One region of the Leuconostoc lactis genome, then DNA from elsewhere that is predicted to be linked to it. Evidence: predicted binding sites of a transcription regulator. Region 1 holds the regulator's gene; each other region holds the start of a gene.
The links. Region 1 encodes Rex, which represses fermentation and respiration genes when NADH is low (regulators of the CRP and FNR family bind a similar motif). Its sites were predicted from a motif close to TTGTGAANTANTTCACAA; they were not measured.
Positions count from the first base shown of each region.

Region 1 (3,285 bases):
GTGAAACCATCTATCATATTGCCCAAGCGGCCTTTCAACCGTCTCCTTGGCCAAAAGCAGTCTTTGAACATGAACTCACAAGTCCTCGTAGTCGTTATTTTTTAACGACGGGTGGTTTTATTGGGATTACCCAGATATTAGATGAAGTTGAAATTAGTAGTATCGCGGTCCAACCGGATTATCAACGACAAGGTATTGCGCAAGCACTATTAACAACCGTTTTGGCTTTGCCAGATGTTGCCCGATTTTTATTGGAAGTCGATGAGTTGAATCATCAAGCGATTCAGCTGTATGAAAAGATGGGCTTTTCACCTTATCACCGCCGTGAAAAGTATTATAAAAATGGTCATGCCGCGATCATGATGGAAAGGAAAATGTGAGCACAGGTTACTAAGGTAACCACTCACACGCATAAATATGACAAAAATCATAGCATTTGAATCCAGCGCTGATGAAACCAGCGTTGCCATTGTGGAAGATGGCCATATTGTCCTAAGCAACGCCGTGGCGACACAAATCAATTCCCATCAACGTTTTGGTGGTATTGTACCGGAAGTCGCCAGTCGACATCATATTGAATGGATTACACGCGTATTAGATGATGCGTTGGCCACAGCTAACGTGTCACCATCGGAGCTTGATGCGGTGGCGGTGACCTATGGGCCTGGCCTGGTAGGTTCTTTATTGGTTGGCTTAATGGGCGCAAAGACCTTTGCGTTGGCCCATAACTTGCCGATTGTACCAGTGAATCATTTGGCCGGGCACATTGCAGCGGCCAACTTTAATCAGCCAATTCGCTATCCAGCCTTAGCTTTGATGGTATCTGGCGGTCATACCGAACTGGTCCTCATGCAAAACGAAAATGAGTTTGCCGTGTTAGGGGAAACGCGTGATGATGCAGCAGGGGAAAGTTTTGATAAAGTTGGCCGTTTGTTAAAGCTGCCTTATCCAGCGGGTAAAACGATTGATGATATGGCGCACAAAGGGCAACCAACGATTAAGTTTCCCACCGCTATGGCACATGAAGACAATTATGACTTTAGTTTCTCTGGCTTAAAAAGTGCGGTGATTAATTATGTCCATCACGCTGAGCAAAAGGGTGAAACAATTGATCAATATGATTTAGCAACGAGTTTCCAAAATGCAGTTGTGGACGCGCTAGTTGGTCGGACGAAGCGCGCCTTACAAGACTATCCAGTTAAAAGTTTTATCTTGGCTGGTGGCGTTGCGGCTAATTCACAATTGCGAGAGACGTTAGAAGAATTGCTGGCGTCATTTCCAGAGACAACGTATATTCCTGTGCCACGGCAATATACGGGTGATAATGCCGCGATGATTGGGGCAGCAGGCTACTGGAATTATAAACAAGGTATTTTTGCGGGCTTAGACTTAAATACTGATCCAGGCTTAGATTTTGAACTAATATAATCGTAATAAGATTGTGAATCTATCACGATCTTTTGTTGCGATCCTTATTTTTGTGGTACAATAGTTATGCAAAAGTTCACAAAGTAATCTAAGGTGCCGATTTCATCAGACAATCACGTCTGCGTTTGGTGAAACAAGCATGATAATAACGACATTAACACTGGAGAAAATTATGACACAACCTAAAATCCCGCGTGCGACCGCAAAGCGTTTGCCGATTTATTTCCGCTACTTAACATTTTTACACGATGCGGGGACTGACCGCATTTCTTCTGCTGAATTAAGCGATGCAATCAAGTTTGATGCGGCCACGATTCGTCGTGATTTTTCTTATTTTGGTGCCTTAGGCAAGCGTGGCTATGGCTACGATGTCAAGGCGTTGCTGGATTTCTTTGCCAATGTGTTGGATCAAGACAGTCTCATTAATGTGGCGTTAATTGGTGCTGGAAATTTGGGGCAAGCTTTGCTTAACTTTAACTTTCACCAGTCTTCTAACATGCGTATTTCAGCGGCTTTTGACGTGGATAAGTCACGTGCAGGCACAATTATGGCCGGTGTGCCGATTTATTCAATGACTGAATTAAAAGAGCAGATTACTGCGCAACGGATTAACATTGCCATCTTGACCGTACCACAAGGTGTCGCCCAAGAAATCACAAATGAACTTGTGGATGCTGGGATTAAAGGGATTTTGAACTTTACACCTTTGCGTGTGACGGTACCAAGTGGCGTGCGTGTGCAAAATGTGGATTTGACCAATGAATTGCAAACATTGGTTTACTTTATTGAAAACTATGGTTCAATTACGACAGGATAATAACTAACATGCCGATTTTAGATTTAAATGATCAAGAAAAAGTACAGGCGTATCAACGTTTTGTTCGTGAGGATCCACGTGGCCAGGTGACCCAAGATCCGCTATGGGGTGAACTCAAAGCGAATTGGGGTCATGTTTATGTTTACCATGAAACGGCGGGGCAAATTGATGCAGTCTTAACAGTGTTAACGGTTGAAGCTGTGCCGGGCAAGTTGCTGGGATATGCTGGTCGCGGACCGATTGGCGACATTCATAATGTGGCGTTGATTAAAAGTATGATCCAAGAAGCTTTGGCGGCCTTGCCAGATAATGTCTTCCTCATTCGTTTGGACCCTGAAGTGGCCTATAGCGATGCGTTGAATGCCGAATATCAAGCAGCCGGTTTTGTGACACGTAATCGTGAGATTCACCACATGCATGGGAATATCCAACCACGCAAAAATGTGGTGTTGTATTATGATGGTCGTGGCGAGGGTGCGACACCGATTACGACGGCAGAAGAATTGATGTTACACTTCAAACGTGATTATCGTAACCAAATCCGTCGCGCGGCCAAAGATGGCGTTACCGTGACTGCTGGTGATTCTGAAGCGGATGTGCGCGCCTTTTTTGAGACTTATGTGATGATGGCTGCGGCACAAGGGATTACTCACCGGCCAATTGATTACTTCTTGCGTATGCAACAATTATGGGCTGGCACAGGCTTATTTAAAGTGTTCCTAGCACACTTTGAAGGTCGCGTGATTGCCAGTGGCATTGGTTTTAGCTATGGTGATGAAATTTGGTATATGTATGCCGGTTCTGATCGGCAATATGCTAAGCACTATGGCCCATATGCTGTGCAATGGGAAATGCTAAAATGGGGTCTGGCACTTGGCAAAGTCGAATACGATTTTGGCGGTGTTGGAGATTTTGTACCCGAAGATGGCCTCTATAAATTTAAGCACGGCTTTGCTTATCACGATCCACAAGCCGAATATATTGGTGAACTGGATTGGGTTGTGGATGAAACAGCCTATGAAACTTATCTTGAACAATTT
Region 1 covers NZ_CP042420.1:316,879-320,163, reverse strand. The annotation lists gene rimI (ribosomal protein S18-alanine N-acetyltransferase) at 1-380, shown strand, start outside; gene tsaD (tRNA (adenosine(37)-N6)-threonylcarbamoyltransferase complex transferase subunit TsaD) at 418-1,428, shown strand; gene FGL80_RS01525 (redox-sensing transcriptional repressor Rex) at 1,598-2,245, shown strand; gene FGL80_RS01520 (lipid II:glycine glycyltransferase FemX) at 2,254-3,285, shown strand, end outside.

Region 2 (3,285 bases), 260 kb from region 1:
TAAAATAGCTGAAAATAACTGACTTAAATGCTTTAAAATGTCACAACCAGGCACGTTATGACTAAAAAACGTCGCAAACTAGTCAGACTAGTTTGCGACGTTTCATTTTTTATTTAACTTCACTTAACTTTGTTGGGACGGTAATTTTACCATCTAAAATTTCTTGTTTAGCTGCTTGCGTTGCTGCCCAAGCATTTTCTGGCATTGAATCACGGGCAATATCAACACCCTTTTGCTTCAAGCCATACGTTACAGTTTGGCCACCAGGGAACTTCCCCTTTTTACCGTCTTCGGCGACCAATTCGATGGCGTTGTCAACCCGCTTAATGGCAGATGCCAACGTGAAGTTAGCCTTTTTGCCATCCTTAGTTGTATAGTTACCATCTTGCTTTTGATCCATGTCAACACCGATGACCCAGACTTTATTGTCTGCCGTGGTGTTTTCATTGATAGCCTTCGCCTCAGCAAAGACCCCGTTACCAGTTGCCCCGGCAGCTTGGAAAATCACATCAACACCACTGGCATACATGGCTGCGGCAATTGTCTTACCCTTAGCTGCATCAGTAAAGGTATTGGCATATTGTGACACGAATGTTGCCTTTGGATTTGTTGCTAACACACCAGCTTTAAAGCCAGCTTCGAATTGTTCAACAACTTCACCCTTCACACCACCAACGAAACCAATCTTACCCGTCTTTGACACAGTCGCTGCGGCAACACCTGCAAGATAAGATGATTGTTCTGAATGGAACATAATTGAAACGGCATTCTTAGTTGGTACTTTGGCTTCAACCATCGCAAAGTTAGTCTTCGGGTTAGCCTTAGCCACTTGATTCATCGCAGGACCACCCATGAATGAAATCCCGACAACCAACTTATAGTTCGCTTTCACGGCTTGTTGCAAGTTTGACTTGATTTCAGAATTATCATTTGAGACAAAATAAGTATAACCGTTTGCCCCTTGCTTTAAGCCGTTCTTTTCACCATAACGCTTGATACCAGTCCAGGCTGATTGGTTAAACGACTTATCGTCGACACCGCCAGTACTTGTCACTAAGGCAACAGAATAAACATCTTTCTTCTTTGCCCCTGAATTCATGGCAACAGATGTGCCAATACCAATAACTGCAACAGCGGCGACTAGGCCACCAATCAATGTTGAACGCTTCATTTAATTTTCCTCCGACTATATATCTCTCTGTATATATAGAAATTATTTGTGTTTTGCCAAACTCGGCTTAAATACACCGTCAACTATCATACCAGTAATTTTTTATCAACGCAACCAATAAACTTGCCTCAGTTTATTTTTTAAATTTTTTCTATCTGGTTAATACTATTTTTAACAATGCGATTTACTTGTTTTACTTTTCACAAACAAGCGTATATACTTACTTATTGTAATAAACATCACGAATACTCGTGACACAATAAGGGAGAGAAGAATTATGATTTATTGGTTACGTCACTCAAAAGTGGCTATGTGGGGATTAACGATACTACGTATCTACCTTGGTTTTGGTTGGGCAAAAGATGGGTTTGAAAAGCTTACTGGCCCTAAGCCTTTCGATGCATCAGGCTTGATTATGAGTGCCATTAAGCACCCAGTAACAGATCCAAGTGGTGCAAAGGCCTTTCCTTGGTATGACTGGTTCTTGTCAACATTCACTAATAACGGTCACAACACAGCATTCTTTTCATTTTTGGTTGCTTGGGGTGAACTATTAGTGGGTCTTGGTCTTATTTTCGGGACATTGACAATCGCTGCTAGCTTCTTTGCACTTGTTATGAACTTCTCATATCTTGGTGCTGGTGTTGTTTCAGTCAACCCAACTTATATTTTCATCGGCAGCTTGCTCTTGGTTTCTGGTTACAATGCGGGTAAGATTGGCTTGGATCGCTGGGTAACACCATTCCTCCGTTCAAAGTTTCCTTTCCTCAATAATGATATTAAAGTCAATTAGCGCTTTAACCAATTTAAAAAAGACCCAATTGGGTCTTTTTTTATTATCCTCAACAATGCGTTTATCTTGTCGTGCAATAGACGCATTCTGTATAATGAGCGTAACAACTAAACGCTAGAGGTGTATGATGCAATTCAAAGATAAACCTTACCATTTCATCCCCGCAACAGTGCCCGAGTCAGCGCATACCGTTATTCGCGACGTGGCTTATGGCCCCGATTCGCGACAATATTTAGACATCTACTTACCTGCTGGTCAGCAATCTTTCCCAGTCATTCTTGATTTATACGGTGGTGGCTTACTCCGCGGACAAAAATCCTCTTTTAAACTCAACCCCAGTTTACGCTTTTTAGCAGCTGGTTTTGCGGTGGTTAGCATGGATTATCGCCTCAACACCGCCACCCATAATCAGTTCCCCGCACAAATTGCCGACATTAGTGCTGCCATTCATTTCTTGGCCCAACATGCAACGGATTATCAATTGAATATGACGCACCTCACGCTCATTGGTGAATCCAGCGGCGCCCAATTAGCCGTGCTTGCTGCTGCCAGTTTTTCAGCCGGTGTGCCACTAGGTCCCCTATCACCAGCAGATATTGCGACCTTACCGGAAATCAAGCGCGTCATTGGTCTATATGGCCCTTATCAAGTCGACCAAATGACGCAACAGTTCCAACAGCTCGGTATTACGCCTCAGTTCCCAGAGACCGGTACAGCTGATGCCTTTGAAGGCATTATGTTAGATCACCACGCACCAGAAACTGTACCAGATCGTGTTAAACAGGCCAATCCCGCTACCTATTTGACACCAAAAATGCCACCACTTTTCTTAATTGCCGGCACTAAAGATCCCGTCGTCCCTTATTTACAGAGTGTCGATCTCGCGCAACGTTACCAAACCGCCACGTTGCGCCCAGCCAAAACATTGTGGGTGCCAGACGGTGTCCATGGCCCAGCCGATTATGATACCGATGCCATCTATCAACAAAAATACGCCTTTATCACAGAAACACCAAAAAACGACGCCCCATACTAGGCGTCGTTTTTTGCTAATAATTGTAAAATTGTGCGCGAGACACCGTCATGGTTATTATCAGCCACAACCGGTAAAAAGTCCCCCACTAAAGTCGTTTTTGGCATGATGAAGGGATAACCCACATGCGTTAACATCTCAACATCATTACCACCGTCACCAAACGCAGCAACATGGGCCATCTCAATCCCTAAGTGATCCGCTAATACTTGCAACCCCACTGCCTTATTCACACCAGCAGGCACAATATCAATTGCCCCTGTACCGGTTTCGGTCACATGGACAGCA
Region 2 covers NZ_CP042420.1:580,169-583,453, reverse strand. The annotation lists gene FGL80_RS03025 (BMP family lipoprotein) at 110-1,171, opposite strand; gene FGL80_RS03020 (DoxX family membrane protein) at 1,449-1,964, shown strand; gene FGL80_RS03015 (alpha/beta hydrolase) at 2,092-3,000, shown strand; gene FGL80_RS03010 (HAD-IIB family hydrolase) at 2,997-3,285, opposite strand, start outside.
Region 2: FGL80_RS03020 (DoxX family membrane protein) is a predicted target of Rex. The motif match lies at 1,360-1,377, and genes of this name have one in related genera.

Region 3 (3,285 bases), 310 kb from region 1:
AGTACAAGTCAGCGTTATCGTTAATATAAAAAGCAACGACCAATATGGCCGTTGCTTTTTTAGTCACCACGGACATCGCCGTGAACAAGATGTTTAAAGATATGGCGGTCAGCCCAAGCGATATTGCGACCTTGAAAAAAGAATGAGACGAGTGTGACCAGGCCAAGCGCGACAATTTGATGGCTAATGAGAAAGGCCACGCATGAAATCCCAATCGCGACGATGAAATTACTCATCTGAGCTTTTGAAGCATCACCATGAAAATAGTCAAAACGCAAAATATTCGTTAAGTCGTCTAGGGGGTGTAAGACCCAATTCACGCGTTGATAAATGGAAATGGCAACCCCGATCGTCCAAATGGCAAAAACATCGAGCAATAAACGCCAATACCAAGCAATGGCATCAACCCCTAATTTAACGAAAAAAGCCGCAAAGATGCCGACCAACAAACTAAAAGATAGTCCAAAGAGTACATTTCCTGTAAAACGGATCCAATTAAAGTTCATGGCGAGAAACATATTTAAAAAGGCAATCGATGTGGCAAATAGGGCCAGGAAAATCCCGATTTGCCAACCGGTGAGATGCGCAAGGTTGGCCGCACCAGCTGTCCACGGCGCAGAACCCATGGCTGTTGCGACACTTAAACCATTACCAAACGAATTAAGCATCAGGGAAATGGCAAAGAAACTGATTTTTTGCTTCAACCCAAGTTGGTAAAATTGACCATCCAGATAATACATACATTTCTCCAATTAATTGTCTTGCATTTATTATAGCAGTAACAACATGTAAGCGTAATTGTTTACAAATTCACATATAAGGTGTATATTGTTTGTGAAATAGTTATCAATAGGAGGGCATTAAAAGATGACGAAAGTAGCATTAGTAACAGGAGCTGGACAAGGTATTGGACAAGCGATTGCGGAACGATTGGTTAAGGATGGCTTTAAGGTAGCAGTTGTTGGCCGTCATTTAGACAAAGTGCAGAAAGTAGCGGATAAGATTAACGACAACGGTGGCGAAGCCATTGCGATTCAGGCAGACGTAGCAAAACGTGCGGAGGTTTTTGCAGCAGTTGCTGAAACAAAAGAAAAATTTGGTGAATTCAATGTTATCGTCAATAACGCAGGCGTGGCACCAACAACGCCAATTATGTCGGTTACTGAAGAAGATATGAACTGGACTTGGGGGATTAATGTGAATGGTGTAGTCTGGGGGACACAGGCAGCCGCGGATGCCTTTATGTCACTTGGACACGGCGGTAAAATTATTAACGCAACATCTCAAGCGGGCGTACAAGGAAATCCTAATTTGACGGCGTATGGTTCAACGAAATTTGCGATTCGCGGTATTACTCAAACCACAGCTAAGGAATTAGCTGAATTTGGTATCACGGTGAATGCCTTTGCGCCAGGAATTGTTAAAACACCAATGATGTGGGACATTGCGCACGAAGTCGGGCAAAATGCTGGCAAAGATGATGAGTGGGGGATGGCACAATTCTCTGATGGGATTGCGCTTGGTCGTTTGAGTGAACCTGAAGATGTTGCTAATGTCGTGAGTTTCCTAGCTGGAGAAGATTCTAACTATGTGACTGGGCAAACAATTGTTGTTGACGGTGGCATGGTATTCCATTAAGCATATCTATATAAAGAGCGTAGCGCTATTTAGCGCTACGCTCTTTATATGTTGTTTTATTCGGGTTGTTAACAGTGATTTTTGTGATCAATTCGCCTTTTTAATTGACATTGTATATAAATGCACAAAAATATAATAGTGATAAAATTGTTTTAAAATGCTGATTAATCAACGTTTTAAAAAATGTTTCTGAAAAACTTGCATTTTAAACCAGGCTGTTATATACTTATATTGTTAATAAATGAGCAAACGATAAAAGGAGTAGTCATTATGGTAGACTCAAATGAAAAGAAGCCCGCAAAGAAGGCTTTGACGCCAGAAGAAAAGGCGGAATTACAAGCACAAGCTGAAAAAATGACAGCAGAATTGGTTGAAAAGTCTCAAAAGGCTTTGGCTGAATTCTCAACATATACACAAGAACAAGTTGATAAGATTGTTGCAGCAATGGCATTGGCTGGATCAGAAAACTCATTGCTATTGGCGCACGAAGCACACGACGAAACTGGTCGTGGAGTTGTTGAAGATAAGGATACAAAGAACCGTTTTGCTTCAGAATCTGTTTATAACGCCATCAAGTTTGATAAGACAGTTGGTGTCATTAGTGAAGATAAAATCCAAGGAAAGGTTGAAGTAGCTGCACCACTTGGTGTATTGGCTGGTATCGTACCAACAACTAATCCAACGTCAACAACAATCTTTAAGGCAATGTTGACAGCAAAGACACGTAACACAATTATCTTTGCTTTCCATCCACAAGCACAAAAGGCTTCAGCCCACGCTGCACAAATTGTTTATGAAGCAGCGGTGAAGGCTGGCGCACCTAAGAACTTCATCCAATGGATTGAAACACCATCAATTTATGCAACAACAGCTTTGATCCAAAACCCAGGTATTGCCTCAATCTTGGCTACTGGTGGCCCATCAATGGTTAACGCAGCCTTGAAGTCAGGTAACCCTTCAATGGGTGTTGGTGCCGGTAACGGTGCGGTTTATATCGATGCAACTGTTGACACAGACCGTGCGGTATCTGACTTGTTGTTGTCAAAGCGTTTTGATAACGGTATGATCTGTGCCACTGAAAACTCAGCGGTTATCCAAGCTCCTGTTTATGATGAAATTTTGCAAAAGTTGCAAGAACAAGGTGCTTACTTGGTACCTAAGAAGGACTACAAGAAGATTGCTGACTTCGTCTTCAAGCCAAATGCAGAAGGCTTTGGTGTTGCTGGTCCAGTTGCTGGTATGTCAGGTCGTTGGATTGCTGAACAAGCTGGTGTTAAGATTCCTGAAGGTAAGGATGTCTTGTTGTTTGAATTAGACCGCAAGAACATCGGTGAAGCCTTGTCATCAGAAAAGCTATCACCATTGTTGTCACTTTATAAGGTCGACACACGTGAAGAAGCTATCGACACTGTACAAGCACTCTTAGACTATCAAGGTGCCGGACACAACGCGGCTATTCAAATCGGATCACAAGATGATCCATTTATTAAGGAATATGCTGATGCTATCGGTGCATCACGTATCTTGGTTAACCAACCAGATTCAATCGGTGGTGTCGGTGATATCTATACAGATGCTATGCGCCCATCATTGACGCTTGGTACCGGATCATGGGGGAAGAATTCATTGTCTCACAACTTGTCAACA
Region 3 covers NZ_CP042420.1:622,253-625,537, forward strand. The annotation lists gene FGL80_RS03200 (DUF805 domain-containing protein) at 1-24, shown strand, start outside; gene FGL80_RS03205 (DUF6198 family protein) at 60-740, opposite strand; gene FGL80_RS03210 ((S)-acetoin forming diacetyl reductase) at 868-1,638, shown strand; gene adhE (bifunctional acetaldehyde-CoA/alcohol dehydrogenase) at 1,909-3,285, shown strand, end outside.
Region 3: adhE (bifunctional acetaldehyde-CoA/alcohol dehydrogenase) is a predicted target of Rex. The motif match lies at 1,749-1,766, and genes of this name have one in related genera.